3 regions of the Bacillus sp. F9_6S_D1_P_5 genome follow, and region 2 is predicted to be linked to each of the others. Evidence: riboswitches for the same ligand, from Rfam matches in the RefSeq annotation. Region 2 holds a riboswitch; each other region holds the start of a gene.
What was found. Region 2 has a riboswitch for S-adenosylmethionine ahead of ACUXEY_RS14290 (bifunctional O-acetylhomoserine aminocarboxypropyltransferase/cysteine synthase). Riboswitches for the same ligand answer to the same signal wherever they lie in the genome.
Positions count from the first base shown of each region.

Region 1: it holds a riboswitch for S-adenosylmethionine, as region 2 does, so the genes downstream of both, metK (methionine adenosyltransferase) here and ACUXEY_RS14290 (bifunctional O-acetylhomoserine aminocarboxypropyltransferase/cysteine synthase) in region 2, are expected to answer to the same signal.
Region 3: it holds a riboswitch for S-adenosylmethionine, as region 2 does, so the genes downstream of both, ACUXEY_RS15665 (methionine ABC transporter ATP-binding protein) here and ACUXEY_RS14290 (bifunctional O-acetylhomoserine aminocarboxypropyltransferase/cysteine synthase) in region 2, are expected to answer to the same signal.

Region 1 covers NZ_JBTREW010000035.1:26,540-34,104, reverse strand. The annotation lists gene pckA (phosphoenolpyruvate carboxykinase (ATP)) at 236-1,822, opposite strand; SAM riboswitch class I at 2,051-2,172, shown strand; gene metK (methionine adenosyltransferase) at 2,342-3,541, shown strand; gene ACUXEY_RS26825 (hypothetical protein) at 3,583-3,762, opposite strand; gene ACUXEY_RS26820 (hypothetical protein) at 3,769-3,948, opposite strand; gene ACUXEY_RS26815 (MogA/MoaB family molybdenum cofactor biosynthesis protein) at 4,187-4,696, shown strand; gene ACUXEY_RS26810 (molybdenum cofactor guanylyltransferase) at 4,693-5,295, shown strand; gene ACUXEY_RS26805 (glycosyltransferase family 4 protein) at 5,576-6,718, opposite strand; gene ACUXEY_RS26800 (phosphatase PAP2 family protein) at 6,731-7,264, opposite strand; gene ACUXEY_RS26795 (gamma carbonic anhydrase) at 7,407-7,565, opposite strand, start outside.
Region 2 covers NZ_JBTREW010000010.1:100,625-108,189, forward strand. The annotation lists gene ACUXEY_RS14270 (FMN-dependent NADH-azoreductase) at 132-758, shown strand; gene ACUXEY_RS14275 (transcriptional regulator YeiL) at 822-1,493, opposite strand; gene ACUXEY_RS14280 (YjjG family noncanonical pyrimidine nucleotidase) at 1,600-2,295, shown strand; gene ACUXEY_RS14285 (chloride channel protein) at 2,336-3,568, opposite strand; SAM riboswitch class I at 3,883-3,988, shown strand; gene ACUXEY_RS14290 (bifunctional O-acetylhomoserine aminocarboxypropyltransferase/cysteine synthase) at 4,081-5,379, shown strand; gene metA (homoserine O-acetyltransferase MetA) at 5,363-6,268, shown strand; gene ACUXEY_RS14300 (homoserine dehydrogenase) at 6,411-7,565, shown strand, end outside.
Region 3 covers NZ_JBTREW010000011.1:178,803-186,367, forward strand. The annotation lists gene ACUXEY_RS15655 (MetQ/NlpA family ABC transporter substrate-binding protein) at 1-257, opposite strand, end outside; gene ACUXEY_RS15660 (methionine ABC transporter permease) at 279-944, opposite strand; gene ACUXEY_RS15665 (methionine ABC transporter ATP-binding protein) at 934-1,953, opposite strand; SAM riboswitch class I at 2,077-2,183, opposite strand; gene ACUXEY_RS15670 (cysteine hydrolase family protein) at 2,426-2,989, shown strand; gene ACUXEY_RS15675 (hypothetical protein) at 3,220-3,369, opposite strand; gene pruA (L-glutamate gamma-semialdehyde dehydrogenase) at 3,545-5,092, opposite strand; gene ACUXEY_RS15685 (TSUP family transporter) at 5,245-6,015, opposite strand; gene ACUXEY_RS15690 (CamS family sex pheromone protein) at 6,112-7,305, opposite strand; gene ligA (NAD-dependent DNA ligase LigA) at 7,322-7,565, opposite strand, start outside.

The DNA of each region.
Region 1 (7,565 bases), on a different contig from region 2:
CTCTTTTTTATCAGTGTTGACACATAAAAAGAGGTTCAGACACAAAAATAGGCTGTGGAGAAGACTTTCTCCACAGCCTGGAAAGAAGCTTACGTAAAAACGTAAGCTTCTTTTTTATGTAAGTGTGTATAACCGTTAAGCCGCATTGGGTTTTGTCGGTGAGTACGCGAAACTTTACGGTTACACGACACTTATTCATATGAGTAAAAGGGTTATTCCAACAGAAAGTTTGTACTTAAGCGATTGGACCGCCTAAGTTAATAATATCTTCAGACACGCTGTCGAACTTTTTGAAGTTCTCTTTGAATTCGCTCGCAAGTTCGATTGCTTTCGCTTTGTAAGCAGCTTTATCAGCCCAAGTTTGTTCAGGCATTAACACTTCGTCAGGTACACCTGGTACGTGAAGTGGAACTTCAAGACCGAAGATGTCATGTTTAGCTGTTTCAGTTTTCGCAAGTTCGCCGCTTAATGCAGCTTGAATCATTGCACGAGTGTAACCTAAGTTCATACGTTTACCAACGCCGTATTCGCCACCAGTCCAGCCAGTGTTTACTAAGAATACTTTCGCATCGTGTTTCTCGATTTTTTCACCAAGCATTTCAGCATAGCGAGATGCATCAAGTGGTAAGAATGGTGAACCGAAGCAAGTTGAGAATGTTGCTTGCGGAGATGTAACGCCGCGCTCTGTTCCTGCTAGTTTACTAGTGTAACCACTTAAGAAATGGTACATAGCTTGTTCTTTTGATAACTTACTGATTGGAGGCAATACGCCAGATGCATCAGCAGTTAAGAAAATGATTGTATTTGGGTGTCCAGCAACACTTGGCAGTACGATATTGTCGATCGCATGCATAGGGTATGCAGCACGAGTATTTTCTGTTAAAGTAGTATCGTTGTAGTCTGCGATACGCGTTTGGTTATTAATGATAACGTTTTCTAAAACAGATCCAAATTTGATTGCATCGAAAATTTGTGGTTCTTTCTCGTGAGAAAGGTTTACACATTTTGCATAGCAACCGCCTTCAATATTGAATACACCGTTATCGGACCAACCATGCTCATCATCACCGATTAATTTACGGTTTGGATCAGCAGATAATGTTGTTTTACCTGTTCCAGATAAACCGAAGAATAGTGCTACGTCGCCTTCTTCACCTACGTTTGCAGAGCAATGCATAGAAAGGATATCTTGTTCAGGTAGTAAGAAGTTCATAATAGAGAAGATTGATTTTTTCATTTCTCCAGCGTATTCTGTACCACCAATTAGTACGATACGTTTTTCGAATGAAACCATAATAAATGCTTCAGAGTTTGTACCGTCAACAGCTGGATCAGCTTTGAAATTTGGTGCAGAAACAATTGTGAACTCTGATTCATGAGTTGTTAATTCTTCTTCAGTTGGACGAATGAATAATTGATGTACAAATAAATTGTGCCATGCATATTCGTTAATAACTTGAATTGGTAGGCGGTAATTGCGGTCAGCGCCTGCAAATCCATTGAAGACGAATAACTCTTCTTTTTCTTTTAAGTATTCTAAAACTTTAGTATATAATTTATTAAAATGTTCTTCAGAAATCGGTTGATTCACTGCTCCCCAAGCAATTTTGTCAGCAACCGATGCTTCTTTCACAATAAATTTATCTTTAGGAGAACGTCCTGTATATTTTCCTGTTGAAGCAGAAACGGCACCAGTAGAAGTTAATTTCCCTTCATTTCGCATTAATACTTTTTCCACTAATTGCGGAACACTTAGTTGAATCTGTGCATTGCTTCCGTTCAATAATTCGTGTAAACCAATTTGGACATTCACAGTACTCATATTTATATACCATCCTTTTCATTTAATGAAATATTTCTCGTAATCCCCAACAAGAGTATAACACAATTATATAAATAATGTATACTATTTATTTCTTTTTGTTTGTGTGAATACATTATTTCCTTATTAATATTTCATTTTAGGCGTATTGAGAAAAACTTTCAGGAAAATGTGAATATTAATTGACAAATGAATATCATTTCTTTAGTATAGGTTGGGACGGATACTCTCTTATCCCGAGCTGGCGGAGGGACAGGCCCGATGAAGCCCAGCAACCTCACTTGTAGTGGTAAATACAGGTGAATAGGTGCTAAAACCTGTGCGAGGCTACAGGTCTCGAACGATAAGAGCGAAGGGCAAAAAGCAGTATGCAAGTAGCAAATTAAACCTTTCCTCTATGTAAAGTGGGAAAGGTTTTTCTGTATGCTTGTGTGGGAGAATAAATGTATGTCGCAATTTGTGGCAAATTAAGGATGAGTTCCGTACAATATATACAATTACTGTAGGGAGGTTTACCACATGACAAAAAAACGTCATCTGTTCACATCTGAGTCTGTAACTGAAGGACATCCAGATAAAATTTGTGACCAAATTTCTGATTCAATTTTAGATGCGATCTTATCAAAAGACGCAAATGCACGTGTAGCTTGTGAAACAACTGTAACAACTGGTTTAGTATTGGTAGCGGGGGAAATTACGACTTCTACTTACGTAGATATTCCAAAAATCGTTCGTGAAACAATTCAAGGCATTGGTTACACACGCGCAAAATACGGATTCGATGCAGAAACTTGTGCAGTTTTAACATCTATCGATGAGCAATCTGCTGACATCGCTATGGGTGTTGACCAAGCGCTAGAAGCACGCGAAGGTCAAATGACTGACGCTGAGATTGAGGCAATTGGTGCAGGAGACCAAGGTTTAATGTTTGGTTTCGCATGTAATGAAACACAAGAGTTAATGCCACTTCCAATCTCGCTTGCTCACAAATTAGCTCGCCGTTTAACTGAAGTACGTAAAAATGATACATTATCATACCTACGTCCAGATGGAAAAACGCAAGTTACAGTTGAGTATGATGAAAATGGTAAACCAGTACGTGTTGATACTATCGTAATTTCTACACAACATCACCCAGATGTTACATGGGAAGAAATCGATCGCGACTTAAAAGAGCACGTAATTAAAGCTGTAGTACCAGCAGAATTAATAGATGGAGAAACGAAATTCTTCATTAACCCAACTGGCCGCTTCGTAATTGGTGGACCACAAGGTGATGCTGGTTTAACAGGACGTAAAATCATCGTTGATACTTACGGTGGATACGCTCGCCACGGTGGCGGTGCATTCTCTGGTAAAGATGCAACGAAAGTTGACCGTTCTGCAGCATATGCAGCTCGTTATGTTGCGAAAAACATCGTAGCAGCTGGTCTTGCTGACAAAGCAGAAGTACAACTTGCATACGCAATCGGTGTAGCACAACCAGTATCAATTTCAGTTGATACATTTGGCACTGGTAAAGTATCTGAAGACGTACTAGTAGAACTAGTTCGTAACAACTTCGATCTTCGCCCAGCTGGTATTATTAAAATGCTAGACTTACGTCGCCCAATTTATAAACAAACAGCAGCTTACGGCCACTTCGGACGTACTGATGTAGATCTAACATGGGAACGTACAGACAAAGCTGCAGCTTTAAAAGAGCAAGCTGGTCTATAATATATGAAAAAAAGCTTTGCGCAGTGAGCGCAAAGCTTTTTTTATTTTGTTTTACTTACAATTTGAATGCATGAGTTACAATACACTTCGCCGTCTAGCTCAATATACTTTTTCATATTCGTCATACCATTTGCCGGAAATGGCATATGAATCCATGACTTTTCATACGTTTGTATTTCTTTCCCGCAGTATTTACAAAGGATCTGTTTCTTCTTGAACATATGTAATCATCCTTTCATTTGGCGTGCTTTACCTGCGCAAAAGGCACTGCTTAGTAAAAAGAGTGTTGCGAATATAATACTTACTAATGTAGCGTATGGAATTGCGCCTTTTAGAGAAAAGCCGACAGTAATGGAAGCGACGAATAAGAGGATGAATGTTGTTGTTAGTTTTTTATAAAGTTCCATAGTGGGTGAACCTCCAAATTATTTTGTAATTTAAAATGAAATTTACTATGTGGAAAATATAAGAGGATTTAAAGAGTAGCTAATGATGTGTAGTCTAGGAGTATAAGAAAGTATATTTTCCTTTTTGTGGTTGTATATACTTATATTGTATCATGGTGTATTAGTGGCTTCATACATAATTGTGTAAAGATAGGTATGATAAAATGAAGAAAAGCTTTTAGGAAAGGAAAGATATAAAATGAGCGTAACTGAACATAAAAAACAAGCGCCAAAAGAAGTGCGTTGCAAGATCGTGACGATTTCTGATACACGTACAGAAGAGACGGACAAGAGTGGACAACTATTACATGAATTGTTAAAAGAAGCAGGGCATACAGTGACCTCTTATGAAATTGTAAAAGATGATAAAGAAAGTATTCAGCAAGCAGTGTTAGCAGGTTATCATAGGGAAGATGTCGATGCCGTGTTAACAAATGGCGGTACTGGTATTACGAAGCGTGATGTAACGATTGAAGCAGTATCAGCGTTATTACATAAAGAGATTGTCGGGTTTGGTGAGTTGTTTCGTATGATTAGTTATTTAGAAGATATCGGAAGCAGCGCGATGTTAAGTAGAGCGATCGGCGGTACAATTGGGCGCAAAGTTGTCTTTTCCATGCCAGGATCTAGCGGAGCAGTTCGTCTTGCGATGAATAAATTAATTTTACCGGAATTAGGTCATATTACATTTGAGCTGCATCGCCAATGAGTAAGTATGCTGGAATTGTATTGGCAGGCGGTATGTCGAGTCGATTCGGTGAGCCGAAAGCACTAGCGAGCTGGCAAGGTAGTACTTTTATAGAGCATATTTTGAAAGTGATGACAAGTGCGCTCCAAGAAGTTGTGGTCATTAGTAACTCCGATATAAAAGAGCGAGTAGAGCAACTTGTACAAGTTCCTGTTATAGAAGATATTCCGCATTATAAAGGAAATGGACCACTTGCTGGAATTGTATCAGGAGTGGAATATATAGAAGCAGATTGGTACGTTATTATGCCTTGCGATGCGCCAAATGTTTCGCGTGAATGGTTTACCATTATGCTAGAGCAAACGAGCAATGAATATGATGCGGTTGTACCTATTATTAATGGAAGGAAACAACCGTTACTTGCAGCGTATCATAACCGCGTGAAAGAAAAGATTTATGCTTTGCTTCAGGAAGAAAAAAGAAGTATGGGCCAGCTTTTATCACAATGTAATGTGAAATATATTGTTGGTGAAGATGTACAAGCGAATGCGGATTGGTTTATAAATGTGAATACGAAAGAAGAATATGTGCAAGCTCAAAAAGACCTTTCAAATGAATGAAAGGTTTTTTGATATACAGAAATTGGGGAACAATTACTGTATAAAGGTATGTGAGTAAGTTGATTTTAAGGGGAATTCTTAAAATCACTATACAGTTAAAATGTTGTATAACCATATATTAATTTTTATGGGTTTTTATTACAAGTATGTTTAGTTATGTTTATTTTTGTTATAATGAATATAGAAATTAAACAATGTTTAACCTTATGTATCATTTATTAAACTAAAATTTATGACCATGTAATAAACTCCCTTCGTTTTTTGAAGGGAGTTTTTCTGTTTAAGCGAGTAATTCTGATGCGGTGTGCTGAAGGACTTCTTCATATTGGTCAAGTAAGCCACGAAAGATTTCATCCCAGCTCTTTGATTTGGCATAAGACGTAGCTGCTAGCCCCATTTGCATCAGTTTTTGTTCATTTTGCAATAAAGAATGGATGGATGATAGAAATGAATCCGCATGTTTGGGCGGACAAAGAACTCCCGTTTTTCCATCTGTAATAATATTTTTAACCCCGCCACTATTTGCACCGATGACAGGTGTACCGCATGCAAGTGATTCGAGTACGACATTTCCGAACGTTTCAGTAGCAGATGGAAATACCATGATGTTAGAGCAAGCATATGCTTCAGCTAAATCCTTACCTTGTAAATATCCAGTAAAAGTGACATTTGCTTTCGGAACAGTTTCACGTAAATTTGTTGCTAGCGGACCGTCTCCTGCGATGAGCCAATGAATGTCGTTTCGAGTATGCGCTGTTTTTACGATAAGGTGTTGCAACGTATCAATATCTTTTTCAGGAGCAATCCGTCCAACGTAGGAAAGGACATACTTCGCTGTAATATTATATTTTTTTCGGAATAGGTCTGTATTGTAAGATGGATGAAAGAGTGTGCAATCTACACCACGTCCCCATATGGATAGGGCCTGAAAGCCTTTATTTTTTAGTTGGTGTAACGTTTCAAAGGAAGGTACAAAATTTTTTTGCATATGACTATGAAACCATTTTAAATAGTTCCAAAGCATATTGGAGAGAAATTCGATTTTGTAATAGCGTAAATAAGCATCGAAATCAGTATGATAAGAACCGACAACTGGGATGTTTAACTTTTTTGCATAATACAATCCACAAAGTCCCATGTTGAAAGGTGTAGCAATGTGAATCATGTCAGGTTTAAAGGAAAGAAGTTCTCGTTTAATGCGCGGAGTAGGAAAAGAAAAGCGACATTCTGGATATAATATTGTTAACGGGATACTTCTCATCTTGTTCACATTAGCCACGAAATTATCTTCAGCTGTATGCCGAGGGGCGAAAACAGAATAGGCGATCTTTTCTTTCTGAAAGTAACGTGTTAATCGTCCTAATGTTTTCGCAACCCCGTTGACTTGTGGTGTAAAAGTATCGGTAAAAATGGCGACTCTCATCATATCACTCCTTTATGTGAAAAGTGGGATGAATTGATAAAAAGAGATGATGCCAGAGCAAGTGCCGAGGCACATACCGACAAATACATCAGATGGATAGTGAAGCCCTAAATAAATGCGAGAAATACCGACGCATAATGCTAACGGTAATAGAAAAACAAATAAACTTGGATTATAACAAATAAATGGAATAAGGACAGAGAAAACGGCTGTTGTATGACCAGACGGGAAAGAGTGGTCTTTTAATGGATGGACTGGATATTTCGCATCCTGAATTGTTAAATAAGGACGTTTTCGCGGATACCATCTTTTTAATATTTGCACAGGAATATGGCTAATTGCTAAAGAAATAGCAGTTGCGATTGCAACTTGATGCAAAGTCCCTTTTGCGAAAATTAAAAAGAAAAGTGTGAGTGCCATTGAGAAAGTAGCACCACCGATATGAGTAATATTGCTGAAAAAGATATTTAATGTTTTTTGATCAAAGTATCGGTTAATTCCTTTGAAAATGTAACATTCTATTTTATACAGTCCACTGACCTTCATGAAAATTCTCCTCCCTCGCTTACATATATATGGAGATATTAGCTTTTATTTTAATAAGATTTTATTGAGGGAGTAATAATGTTTTGTAAAGAAAAAGTTAGTTTTTATAAAAAAAGCTGCCAATCTTATGGCAGCGATAAAATTATTTCTGTAATGATTTATAGTACTGACCTTTTTCAACATATTGTGTGCGAATTCGCTCCATGTCTTTACGGTCTTCCTCCGTTAACTCACGAACGACTTTCGCTGGGCGACCGAACGCTAACGTGTTTGGCGGGATTTTTTTTCCTTGTGAAACGAG
Region 2 (7,565 bases):
CGTCTATGTGAGGACGAAATTGTCTTGATATAAAGATAAAATATGTTTGTAAGCAACAAAACAACGATTACAAGGGATACCTTTTTGAAAAGCATATAACAACATAAGAGTGAGTATTAGGAGGAAAAATAATGGCAACAGTTTTATTTGTAAAAGCAAACAACCGCCCAGCGGAACAAGCAGTTAGTGTGAAATTATACGAGGCATTTTTAGCAAACTATAAAGAAGCACATCCAAATGATACAGTAGTAGAACTTGATTTATATAAAGAAGAATTACCATATGTAGGCGTAGATATGATTAATGGTACATTCAAAGCAGGTAAAGGATTTGATTTAACGGAAGAGGAAGCAAAAGCAGTAGCGGTTGCTGATAAGTATTTAAATCAATTCTTAGAAGCTGATAAAGTCGTTTTCGGTTTCCCATTATGGAACTTAACGATTCCAGCAGTATTGCACACATATATTGATTATTTAAACCGAGCTGGTAAAACGTTTAAATATACGCCAGAAGGTCCAGTTGGTTTAATTGGAGATAAGAAGATTGCATTATTAAACGCGCGCGGCGGCGTATATTCTGAAGGTCCAGCAGCAGAAGTAGAAATGGCTGTTAAATATGTAGCAAGCATGATGGGCTTCTTCGGCGCAACGAATATGGAAACAGTAGTTATTGAAGGACATAACCAGTTCCCAGATAAAGCAGAAGAAATCATTACAGCTGGTCTTGAAGAAGCAGCTAAAGTAGCAAGTAAATTTTAATTGAAAATAGAATCGTCACTCGAAAAAAGTAGCATTAACAGATAAACGTTAATGCTACTTTTTTTATACTTTAAGTTCGTCAGCCAGTTTTTCTAATTGAATCCGGTCGTGTATGTAATAGGTTCTGCCGTCTTTTTTTAAATAATTTTGTTGGCAAAACTGGTTTAATACATATAAAAGATGACGGTAGCTAACATTTAAGTATTCCGAAGCCTCGGTATGTTTTTCTGTATAACTGTTATTTTGTTCTGTTAATAGAATAAATGCCGCTAACCGGTTTTCGAACGGATAACTATTATTTTTGGCGTAACTTTCTGTTCGGGTAATTGTTTTTTCGCCGATAAATTTGCATAGTTTCTGTAGAAAGGTAGCATCTTGCAACAAAAGATGCTGACAATCTTTAAGAGGAAGCGCTAAGCATATACAATCTTCGATTACTTCTACCGTTTTTGTAACAGATTCCACCCCAATTAACCCTAATTCTCCAATGAACGAAGGTGCTTGAATAAAGTTAATTAAGGAGACCCTCCCGTTCTTGTGACTCATATATATTTTCGCCTTCCCGGAAATTAAGTAATAAAGATAAGGAACGTCAACTCCTTCACTACATATCCTTTCTTTCTTCTGAAAGGAATGTAGTTCAGCATACGGTAAGACATTAAAAGAAAAAAGAGTATGGAAGTTGGAAGTTTGCATGTAATGAGAGATTTCTTCGCTATGTTTGCTAACTTTCATGTTTTCACCTCATGTTTAGTATGAGATATCTCCTATTATGTTTACAAGAAGGAATGATACGATTTACGTAAATTTATTTTTGTAGAAAAGAGAGTGTGAAGGGCTTATGAAAAAATATAAAACATTGTTATTTGATGTAGATGATACATTGTTAGATTTTCAAAAGGCTGAGAAAGTGGCGTTACGTATGCTGTTTGAAGAGAGAGGGATTCCTCTAACTAGAGAGGTTGAGGCGCAATATAAAAAAATTAATAAAAGTCTTTGGGATGCTTTTGAAGAAGGGGAAATAAATCGTGATGAAGTCGTAAATACACGTTTTTCGATTTTGTTGAAAGAATACGGGGAAGAGGTAAATGGAATATTATTTGAAAATAATTATCGTAGCTACTTAGAAGAAGGAAATCAGCTCATGCAAGGTGCATTTGAATTTATAAGTCAAATTCAAAGTGAGTATGATTTATATATAGTGACAAACGGTATTTCTAAGACGCAAGATAAACGTTTACGTAATGCAGGATTACATCCCTTGTTTCAAGGTGTTTTCGTTTCTGAAGATACAGGATTCCAAAAGCCGATGAAAGAGTATTTTGATTATGTTTTTGAACGAATTCCTAATTTTGCTCCTGAAGAGGGGCTCATTATTGGAGATTCGTTAAGTGCTGATATTAAAGGTGGATATATAGCGGGAATTGATACTTGTTGGTTTAATCCAGAAAAGAAATTAAATGATAGCGAAATTGTGCCGACATATGAAGTGCAAAATTTTGAAGAGTTATACGCATTATTGAAGCAACGTGTGTAATGAAAAATAGGCAGTGGAACTTTTGTCCCTACTGCCTATTTTATTCGTTTATAGCTTCGTTGTTTTTAGGAAGTGGAAATGCATTACCAATCGCTGCCGCTCCAAGCATCGGTAATAGTAAATTGAGCGGGAAAAACATGAGTAATAGTAATGTTATAGCAATTGGTTTTCTTAATGCATAGCTTGAAATTGCTGTCGTGACGATGGCTACCGAAGCGATTGGATCTATCGGGATAATGGAAGCTATAGCATATCCGATACTAGATCCAGCAAATATGATTGGGAAAATATGTCCGCCGCGCCAACCTGTATTTAAACAAACGGCAGTAATACATAATTTTAAAATCCCTGAAAGAAGTAGTACCCAGAAGGATAAATGGCTCCATTCCACGACTAAATCTTTCAATTGATGTTCTCCTGAGAATAACGTGTAAGGGAGAAAAGTTCCTGTAATTCCTAATAAAATACCACCGATAATACCAAGTGATAGTTTGTATTCTTTTAAGGGATGTATTAATTTCTCTAATGTGAACTCTAATTTGAAATAAAAGAATCCAACTATAGCGCCAATACTAGCAAGTGGGAGAAAGGCAATCCATTCATTAAGAGAAAGAGAACCTTCTCCGAAATCAACGATAAAGGATCCGCGATTATCGAATTTACTAAGTAATAAATAAACGGAAAAACCAGCGAAAGTAGTAGCTAAATATACAATTGCTTTTTTCCCTTTAGAAAATTCGTTAATTTGCTCACCCTCATTTTCATTTGGAGCTAAATAACCGAATAATGGCGCGTTAAAAATTACACTTAAAGTAGCACCAATTCCAACCTCTGTTAGTTCATTCATCCCCTTTAAGGCGAATGTAAAGCGATCCCCTACCCATGTACAAAGTCCACCAATAATGCCAACAAGTGCTGCCTCGGGACCTAAACTAGCTCCAAAGATTAAAACGATAATCGCAGTTAAAGTAGCTTTATGTACAAAGCGGTATTCAATTCTACCTGTTTTTTTATATTCACCCATCACTTCTGGCATAAGACGTGGATATGTACCGAAATACTTTTGAGTTAAACCAACGAGAATACCACCGATAGTTGTTACGCAAACAGTGTAGTAAGGGGGAGAAGCGAAAATAGTAGGTAAGTACTCCCAAATAAAGTGAATGCCGATATTTATTGTAACTAAAAATAACCAGACTGTTGCTCCTACTATAGAGCCTAAAAGAATGCCGTATAGGACGAGTATATAGTGCATGTTCTTTGTGTTTGTCATGTTATACCTCCGTTATGTAAGTTCTAATGTCGAAAGGATTAAATATGCTACTGTGAAATGAATATGTATAGTATCTTTTTGAGAGGTTGGCTTATTCAATATATTGAGGTCTCGTGAGAATTTGAAATGTATACAGTTAAACTACGTATTTAATTCTATATAGTAATCGGGGGTTTTAAAAGGTCTTTTTCAAATGAATATGGAATATATTTCTTTTGTTATGCATGTCAAATTCTTTGTATTTAATTTAGAACATTCAGAAAAACTGATTGACATTAGGAAATTATTGCTATAAAATCAACGGTAATTGCATAGTCTTATCAAGAAAAGGTGGAGGGACAGGCCCGATGAAACCTTGGCAACAGCCGTATAACGGAATTGTGCCAAATCCTGCAGGTAATAAATCCTGAAAGATAAGAAAGAGCCTTTAGAGCGTGTTTTCAAACTGCTCCTTTCTTGTTTTCAGGAAAGGAGCAGTTTTTTATTTTGTATAAAAGAAAGGAGAATGAGAGATGGGAGAATCATGGGGAAAAGGAACAATTTGTGTGCAAGGTGGCTATACACCAAAGAATGGTGAACCGCGTGTTTTGCCACTTTATCAAAGTACAACGTATAAATACGATACTTCGGATGATTTAGCAGCCTTATTTAACTTAGAGGCGGAAGGATATATATATACGCGCATTGGAAACCCTACTTTAGCTGCATTTGAGCAAAAGCTAGCGGATTTAGAGGGCGGTGTAGGAGCTGTTGCAACGGCTTCCGGGCAGGCTGCTATTATGCTTGCTGTTTTAAATATTTGTAGTAGCGGAGACCACTTGCTTTGTTCTTCCACAGTTTATGGCGGGACGTTTAATTTATTTGGAGTGAGTTTGCGTAAGCTTGGTATCGATGTTACGTTCTTTAATCCAAATTTAACTGCTGATGAAATTGTGGCCCTTGCTAATGATAAGACGAAACTCGTTTATGCAGAATCGCTAGGAAATCCGGCGATGAACGTTTTAAACTTCAAAGAGTTTTCAGATGCAGCGAAAGAGTTGGAAGTACCTTTTATCGTGGATAATACATTAGCAACTCCTTATTTATGCCAAGCATTCGAACATGGAGCAAATATTATCGTTCATTCTACGACGAAATATATTGATGGTCATGCAAGTTCGTTAGGTGGCATTGTTATTGACGGAGGGAACTTTGATTGGACAAACGGGAAATATCCTGAACTTGTTGAACCGGATCCAAGTTATCACGGCGTAAGTTACGTTCAAAATTTTGGTGCAGCAGCTTATATTGTGAAGGCACGTGTTCAATTATTAAGAGACTACGGAAACTGTATGAGCCCATTCAATGCGTATATTAGCAATATCGGCTTAGAAACACTGCATTTAAGAATGGAACGTCATAGTGAAAATGCTCTCGCAGTTGCTAAGTGGCTTGCTAACCATGAACGTATTGAATGGGTGAATTATCCGGGATTAGATAGTAATGAAAATTATTCGTTATCACAAAAATATTTGAAAAAAGGTGCTAGTGGAGTTTTAACATTCGGCATTAAGGGAGGATTAGAAGCTGCGAAAGAATTTATCGCAAATGTAAAACTCGCAACTCTCGTAACGCATGTAGCTGATGCACGAACTTGCGTTATACATCCTGCTAGCACAACGCATAGACAATTAAGTGCTGAAGACCAGCGTTTAGCTGGCGTCACATCAGATTTAATTCGTTTATCAGTTGGTATAGAAGATGTTTCTGATATTATTGCAGATTTAGAAGAAGCGCTAGTCGGAGGCAAACAACATGCCGATCATAATTGATAAAGATTTACCAGCTCGCAAAGTGTTGCAGGAGGAAAATATTTTTGTAATGACAAAGGAGCGAGCAGAAACACAAGATATCCGTGCATTGAAAATTGCTATATTAAATTTAATGCCTACAAAGCAAGAAACAGAAGCGCAATTACTTCGTTTAATTGGCAATACACCGTTGCAATTAGATGTTCATTTACTTCATATGGAATCACATTTGTCTCGTAATGTAGCACAGGAACATTTAACGAGCTTCTATAAAACATTCCGTGATATTGAGAATGAGAAATTTGATGGACTTATTATTACAGGAGCACCAGTTGAAACTCTTTCTTTTGAAGAGGTAGATTATTGGGAAGAGCTTAAACGCATTATGGATTATTCAAAAACAAATGTAACATCTACGCTTCATATTTGCTGGGGGGCACAGGCTGGTTTGTATCATCATTATGGCGTTCCAAAGTATCCTCTTAAGGAAAAAATGTTCGGTGTATTTGAACATGAAGTCCGTGAGCAACATGTGAAATTGTTACAAGGATTTGATGAATTGTTTTTCGCCCCGCATTCTCGTCATACAGAAGTACGAGAGAGTGATATTAGAGAGGTGACAGAGTTAACATTATTAGCAAACTCTGAGGAAGCCGGTGTTCATCTTGTTATTGGGCAAGAAGGAAGACAAGTGTTTGCGCTCGGTCATAGTGAATATAGTTGTGATACGTTAAAGCAAGAATACGAACGAGATCGTGACAAAGGGTTAAATATTGATGTGCCGAAAAATTACTTTAAGCATAATAATCCAAATGAGAAACCGCTTGTAAGGTGGAGGAGTCATGGGAATCTATTATTCTCTAATTGGCTGAATTATTACGTGTATCAGGAAACCCCTTATGTATTATAAAAAAACGATTGTGTAACACGTGGCAACGTTTTCTTTGTAATGATTAACCTATATTTTTCCGAATGTTCAAAAAACATTGTTTTTCAGATTTTTTACTCATATAATTTCATCTAAACACAATTTTTGAGGGGTGGACAGTATTATGAAAGAAATTCAAGTTGGTTTATTAGGTCTTGGAACAGTTGGTAGCGGTGTAGTTCGTATCATTACAGATCATCAAGAGCGACTTATACACCAAGTAGGTTGCCCTGTAAAAGTAACGAAAGTACTAGTGCAAAATATTGAAAAAGAGAGAGAAGTAGAGGTACCTTCTACTCTATTAACACAAGATGCAAATGAAATTTTAGATAATCCGAATATTGACGTTGTCATCGAAGTAATGGGTGGCATTGATGATGCGAAAGCATATATTTTGCAAGCTTTACAAAGCGGGAAGCATGTTGTGACTGCCAATAAAGATTTAATGGCGTTACATGGAGCGGAACTGTTAGCGGTAGCAAAAGATAATAAAGCCGATCTGTTTTATGAAGCAAGTGTAGCCGGAGGGATTCCGATTTTACGAAGTATCGTAGAGGGACTTTCTTCAGATCTTATTACGAAAGTAATGGGAATTGTAAATGGAACGACAAATTTTATTTTGACGAAAATGTCAGATGAAGGGAGAGCATATAACGACGTGTTAAAAGAAGCCCAACAACTTGGATTTGCAGAAGCAGATCCAACATCAGATGTAGAAGGTTTAGATGCAGCAAGAAAAATGACGATTTTGGCTACCCTTGGTTTCTCTACAAATGTAGAGCTTGGAGATGTGAAGGTAAAAGGGATTACTTCTATTACAGAAGAAGATATTGAATACAGTAAGAGTTTAGGATACACGATTAAATTAATCGGTCTTGCGAAGCGAGATGGTGAAAAATTAGAGGTTACAGTTGAACCGACACTACTTCCAAATACACATCCTCTTGCGGCCGTACAAAATGAATATAACGCTGTATATGTGTATGGTGAAGCGGTCGGAGAAACGATGTTTTATGGACCAGGTGCAGGAAGTTTACCGACAGCAACAGCTGTTGTTTCCGATTTAGTAGCTGTAATGCAAAATATTAGATTAGGGGTAACAGGAAATAGTGCTGTAGTCCCGCAATATCAAAAAGTATTAAAAGAGCCAGACGAAATTGTTGTGAAGAAATTTTTAAGACTTCATGTGAAAGATGAAATTGGTGTATTTGCAAAAATTACTTCGTTATTCTCTGAGCGTGGTGTTAGCTTTGAAAAGATTATTCAAATGCCACTTGAA
Region 3 (7,565 bases), on a different contig from region 2:
AATGAGTTTAGTTCAATATCTCCATCAGCTAGCGCCTTATTTGGCGTTGTGTAATCAGAGAACTCAACCAGTTTAATTTTAATTCCTTCTTTTTCAGCTTTCCTCTTCAAAATTTCCCAAGCGTCTCCATCCGTTCCAGTTACACCAACGCGAACTACTTTTTCTTTAGCTCCTGCCCCTGTGTCTCCACTTGAACAGCCACTTAACGCTGAAACTCCTACAATCGCTGATAATGCAAATGCTAAAATTTTCTTCATTTTCTTTTCCCCTCTTCCTTTTTATGATCTGCGTAAAAAGACTTTCGCAAAGTAGTTTCCTAAATTTTGAGCTACCTGTACAAGAATGATAAGTAAAACGACCGTTACGAACATAACTGATGTATCAAAACGTTGATAACCATATGTCATCGCTAAATCACCAAGACCGCCACCACCGACAAGCCCAGCAACTGCAGAAAATTCAATTAAACCAACTGTCATAAATGTAACCCCTAAGATCAATGGCGCTAACGCTTCTGGCACAAGAATTTCAAAAACAATTCTAATTGGCGAAGCCCCCATTGCTTGAGCTGCTTCAATGACTCCCTTTGGAACAGAAACAAGATTTGTTTCAACCATTCTAGCAATGCCGATTGATGCAACTAACGTCATTGGGAAGATTGCTGCTACTGTTCCAATCGTCGTTCCGATAACACTTCTTGTTAGTGGGCTTAAAGCTACTAAGAAGATAATGAATGGAACCGGACGAATTGTATTAATAATGATATTAAGAATAGAAAAGACCCATTTATTTTCCAAAAAGTTTCCTTTTCTCGTTACATATAATAGTAAACCTAGAGGTATACCAAGAATTGTAGCGAATATAAGGGTTACGATTACCATTAAGAGGGTATCCCCCGTCGCATCTACTATGCGAGGCCAAAATATACTCCAATCAACTCGCATGAGCTTCTACCTCCTTCAACTGCACTTGCAGTCTTAGATGTTGTAATGCTTTTTGAATTTCTTTCTGCTCACCTTGTAGCTCTACAAGTAGATTTCCAAATAGCACATTTTGAAGTTCAATAATATTTCCGTAAAGCACGTTTACATCGACGTTATAGTTTTTCGCGATATATGATAGTACTGGCTGCCCTGTCTCTTCACCAGTAAATGTTAAGCGATAAATCTGTCCGCCATTTTGAATTTTCCCTAGAACACTTTCTGGTAAATGATCATTAATAATAGAACGCACAAAGTTTTGAGTCGTCTTTGTTTTCGGTTGTGTGAAAACGTCAAACAGTTTTCCTTCTTCAATAACTTTCCCTTTCTCCATTACAGCTACACGATGACATATTTCTTTCACAACATGCATTTCATGTGTAATAAGAAGAATTGTTACATTATATTCTCGATTTACTTTCTTTAATAAGTTCAAAATTTCTGTCGTTGTTTCTGGATCTAAAGCTGACGTTGCCTCATCACATATAAGAATATCCGGTGATGTTGCAAGTGCTCTAGCAATGCCAACACGTTGTTTTTGGCCACCTGATAGTTGCTCTGGATAATAGTCTGCTTTATCTTCTAACCCGACAAACTTCAGCAGCTCATTTACTCTTTCTTTTATCTCATTCTTTGGTACTTTCGCTAACTTTAATGGGTACGCAATATTTCCAGACACTGTTCTTGAATTAAATAAATTAAAACTTTGAAAAATCATCCCGATTCTTTTTCTTAGCTTCCGTAATTCTTTCGTCGATAGTGATGTAATATCTTTATCATCTATTGAAATCGTTCCTGCCGTCGGTCTCTCTAACATATTTACTAGGCGTAACAACGTACTCTTTCCAGCGCCACTAAAACCGATAATACCGAAAATTTCGCCCTTCTCAACTGATAATGTTACGTCTTCCACCGCATGAACAGATTGCCCACCTGATTCATATACTTTACTTACGTTGTTAAAAGAAATCATTTTCTTCCCTCCTATATGCTGTAAAAACTTGAAGTAGAGCTTTCGAGGTAAAATAAAAAGTGCTCTCCCTCTTATCAAACATAAAGATAAGAAGGAGAGCACTTATATGTACTCGGTCACATCTTCTCATCTTCCAAGCCTTTTATAAAGCTTGCTGGAGTTAGCACGGTATTAAAAAACCCGTTGCTGAGGTATCGTAGGGCCAGTCCCTCCACCTCTCTGGATAAGAATGTATCGATTTAATTGTCGTTTAATTAATTCTCATTATAGAACTCAGAATAATAAGAGTCAATACATTTTTCAGAAAAATATTAATTATTTCTCTATTAAAATTTTCAAATAAAAGATTACAATATAATATTGGTTTTTAAAGTTATGTAAAATTCTTCTCCTTCATATTTTTTTAAAAGGAGAATCCTCTCTATAAATTGAATACCATTATTTGAATATGAAATTGGAGGAAGATAAATATATGAAAACAGCTCTTTTACTCGTTGATATTCAAAATGATTATTTTCCGCATGGAAAGATGGAATTGCGTAATCCAGTAGAGGCAAGTGACTATGCTGGTCAGCTACTACAACTCTTTAGATCGAAAAACGAACCTATTTTTCATATCCAACATGTAGCAATAAAAAATGAAGCTACTTTTTTCCTACCCAATACAGAAGGTGTACATATTCATGAAAGCGTACGTCCACTTAGAGAAGAAACCGTTATACTCAAACATTATCCAAATAGTTTTCGCGAAACCGATCTTCTAGAACAATTACAACGTTTAGCTATTGAGCACGTCGTCGTATGCGGGATGATGACTCATATGTGTATCGATGCTACCGTAAGAGCTGCTTTTGATTTCGGTCTTCAATGTACCGTTATACATGATGCTTGTGCTACAAAAGATCTTTCTTTTAAGAATGCTACTATACCAGCCGTTTATATTCATAACACAATTTTGGCTAGTTTAAATGGCGTATATGCAAATGTAATGAGTACAGCGGAGTTTGTAGCTACAAAAAAACACTCCCTTCAGTGAGCAAAACCGAAAGGAGTGTTTCTTGTCAAACCATAGATTTTCTTTCAAATTGTATTATACAGGAAATCCTTAAAATGAATACTAAAAAATGCGACTAATAAGTCAACTTTTTTCGTTGCTTTGTTTCTATTTACATGTTTATCCCGATATGAATAGGGTTTAGCTAGTTACACTTACCAAATGGTAATATATGGTAAGTGTTTTGAATTCAAATTAACTAGTCTCTCCTATTATTTATCTGTTTGTTTTTGCTTCTTTTTCAAATACTCCGCACGCAAATTTTCAATTTGCTGCTTTTTATCAAATTTGGCAGGCGTCTGTTTTTCATGAAACTTTGCCACAGCTACCTGACTCTTGTAATCTAATTGATATTTTCCCACTTTGTTCACCTACTTTTCTTGTCCTTAAAGAGAATCTATTCAACAAATATAATATATCTTATTTACTGAAGTAAACCTTATTAGTTTTTCTACTTATATCTATCTTAATCACATATGAAAAGTTTTTCAAAAAAAAGAGACCTTCGCATACTGCGAAGATCTCTTCTACTATTTCTTATAAAGTTTCAGAAGTAGTTTTTGCTTGCATGTGAAGCGCTAAGTAGTCAGGGCCACCAGCTTTAGAGTCTGTACCAGACATGTTAAAGCCACCGAATGGTTGGTAACCTACGATTGCACCAGTACATCCACGGTTGAAGTATAAGTTACCTACGTGGAAGTCTTCACGTGCTTTTTCAATGTGGTCACGGTTGTTAGTAACAACAGCACCTGTTAAACCGTATTCTGTATTGTTTGCAATTGCAAGTGCATGGTCAAAGTCTTTTGCTTTACAGAATGCTACTACTGGTCCGAAGATTTCTTCTTTCATTAAGCGAGCATCTTCTGCAACGTCAGCAACGATTGTTGGTTGGATGAACCAGCCTTTAGAATCGTCTCCTTCGCCACCTGCTAAGATTCTACCTTCTTCTTTACCAATTGCAACATAGCTCATTACTTTATCGAATGCAGCTTGATCATTAACAGGACCCATATTTGTACCTAATACAGCTGGGTTAGCAACTGTTAATTCTTTCGTTAATTCAACAGCACGATTTAATACGTGATCGTATACATCTTCATGGATTACTGCACGAGAACATGCAGAACATTTTTGTCCTGAGAATCCGAATGCTGATGCAACGATAGATTTAGCTGCTAATTCAAGATCTGCTTCTTTATCAACAACGATTGTATCTTTACCACCCATTTCAGCGATAACGCGTTTTAACCAAATTTGGCCTGGGTTTACTTTCGCTGCACGCTCATAAATACGGATACCTACATCACGAGATCCAGTGAAGCTCACGAAACGTGTACGAGGGTGATCTACTAAGTAGTCACCAACTTCAGAACCATTACCTGGAACGAAGTTTACTACGCCAGCTGGTAAACCAGCTTCTTCTAATACTTCCATGAATTTCGCTGCTACTACAGGAGTTGTACTAGCTGGTTTTAGTAATACTGTGTTACCAGAAACTAAAGCAGCTGTTGTCATACCTGCCATAATTGCGAATGGGAAATTCCAAGGAGAAATGATAACACCTACTCCTAATGGAATGTAAGAGAAACGATTATATTCAATTGGACGGCTTTCTACTGGAATTCCGTCTTTTAATTTTAACATTTGACGACCATAATATTCCATAAAGTCGATTGCTTCTGCTGTATCAGCATCTGCCTCATTCCATGGTTTACCTGCTTCTTTTACAAGAATAGCAGAGAATTCATGTTTTCTGCGACGAACGATTGCTGCAGCGCGGAATAAAATGTCTGCACGCATTTCTGGCTTTGATTTTCTCCAAGTTTGGAATGTTTCATCCGCTACTTGCATTGCTTTTTCAGCTAACTCACGGCTTGCTTTTGAAACGCGACCAACAAGTTCCTCTTTATTTGCAGGGTTTACAGAAACAATTTTGTCTTCTGTAGTGATTTTTTCTCCCCCAATAATTAATGGATAGTCTTGTCCAAGATAAGATTCTACTTTCTTTAAACCTTCTTCAAACGCTAATTTGTTAGCCTCCACTGAAAAATCTGTAAATGGCTCATGTTTGTATGCTACTACCATCCTTTTAGCCTCCCCTTAGAAAAACGTTTACATTTTACAACATTATTCTACACGATAATTTAGATTTATTCAAATATTCCTAGACTTATATTTTAAAAATTAATTAATTTTTAAAATATAATAAAAAAATAGATTTATACAAACGTATAACTCTACAAAATATGAGTATATTCCAAAATGTTTTTTCCAATTAATAAAATAGTTACTAATAAAAATAAAGTCCTTACATATCCAACACCTTTTTGAACTGCAAACTTCGATCCAAAATAAGCGCCCAAAATCATCGATAATCCCATAATAATACCGTATTCAAAATGAATTACATCCAAAAATAAAAAAGTAATTAAAGATACAATATTACTAACAAAGTTCAAAAGTTTTCCAGATGCTGCCGCTTGAATAAAATCCAAACCAATTAATAAAAATGCAAAAATTAAAAAGGATCCTGTCCCTGGGCCAAAAAAACCATCGTAAAACCCTATCATTAAGATAACGAAGAAAAATATTAATGTTTTTCTTTTCGTCATCTTCTTATAGGTAGATACACTTCCCCAATCCTTTTTCGCGATAATATAAATGGCAATAAACACCAACATTACAAGCACTAACGGCCGTAAAATATCCGGTGGAATAAACTTTACTACTAAAGCACCTGCGACGGCCCCTATAATAGTTAACGGGATTAACTTTCCTACAATTTTAAAATCGACCTTCCCCGATCGAATGAAATAAATCGCACTCGTAAACGTCCCCATCGTTGCAGCTAATTTATTCGTTGCAATTGCCGAAGCTGGTGGTAAACCAACAAACATAAGTGCCGGAAGCGAGATTAATCCTCCACCGCCAACAACTGAATCAATAAAAGCTGCTAAAAAGCCGAATGCAATTAATAAAATAATGACTTGAAAACTTAATTCGTCCATGTGCTTTACCCCTTACCCCCATTATTTATAACATTTTAAATTATAACAAAATTCTTCGAGAAAAAAAGCCGTTCCACAAAGGAACGGCCCTTCTATTTAATCTAAAATTTTCACAAACGGTTCATCTTGCTTCGCTTCACGTATAATAATCGCTTCTGGACGTTCTACAGATTTAATCGTTACTTGTACTTTCATATAATTCGGGAAGTATTCCATAACAAGTCCGGCTACATATTGTGTAAAACCAATTATTTCTGCTTTCCCATTAAACTGGACAGGAATATCAAGCTTTACTTCCCTTAATTCATCGTCTCTATACATACCAGTACCGATAACAGCTGTATAGTCGCCTTGGAAATAATCGCTTAGTTTTGCTTTAAAGTTTGATACTCTCGCCAGATCTTCACGTTTATTATCTGTTTTCGCTTGTTCAGATGGGAATAAATAATATTTCTCATTAATTTGTTTCCAATCTTCAACGGTTTCACTGCCTTTTTCAACATTCGCATAAGAAACAAAGTTACCTGGCACGAGTGAAGCCTTTGGAGCCTGACGATAAATTGCAAATGTTATCGGAAGGTTTTTTGTTGTAGGCTCTTTTTGATGCATAAATTTCAAGACTTCTTGCGCCATTTTTTTCCCTTCAGCTAACATTTTTTCTTGCTCAATTTTAGCCTCACGCGGATAACCATGCTCTTCCTCGTAATAATGAACCGAATTCATTGCTAAACCAACTACAATGCCTTGGAGTTCATCTGTTTCGCCTTTTTTCACATAATAATCATGCTCTAAAATATTGGAAATATATATTGGATTTTTTTTATTTTTTGCCTCTAATGATTCAGATCCTCCACCTAACGCTGGGTTTAACCCAATGTTTGGGAATTTAACGGCATCTTTTTTTAATTTGTCCTCTAGTTCCTTTTGCTCAGCATCTGTACGCTTTCTTTTAACAAGCATCTGCACATTTTGAGTATCTAGAGTACTTCCACCTTTAAAGAAATGATCTTTCGTACTAAAAGATTCCTTCGCAATACGCATTAATCCTGTTTCAAATTCATCTATATCAAGACGATTATTTACTCCTTGCACGACTAAACCACGTGCCTTTCCACCATCAAATGGAATAGTCGTCTTATAATATTCATCCGACATAGCGTATTTTGGAACAACTGATTGTTCTTTTGCTTTCCCCGATTTTTCAGCCACTTTTTCATCTTTGTCGGCACCTGCACTACACCCACTTACAAGTAGACCAAGGCTTAATACCGCTAATGCTATTTTTTTCATGGTAAGTTTGCACCTCTTACTTATTTAGCTCTTGTAAGAACCTCTCTTCATTCCAAACCTCAACATTATGTTTCTCCGCTTGTGCTAATTTCGAACCTGCTGCTTCACCTGCAACAACTAAATCCGTACTCTTACTAACACTTCCTGTTACTTTTCCACCTAATGCCTCAATCTTCTTCTTCGCTTCACTTCGTCCCATCACTTCTAATTTCCCTGTTAAAACGACAGTTTTTCCTGCGAAGTACGACTCAACATTTTGT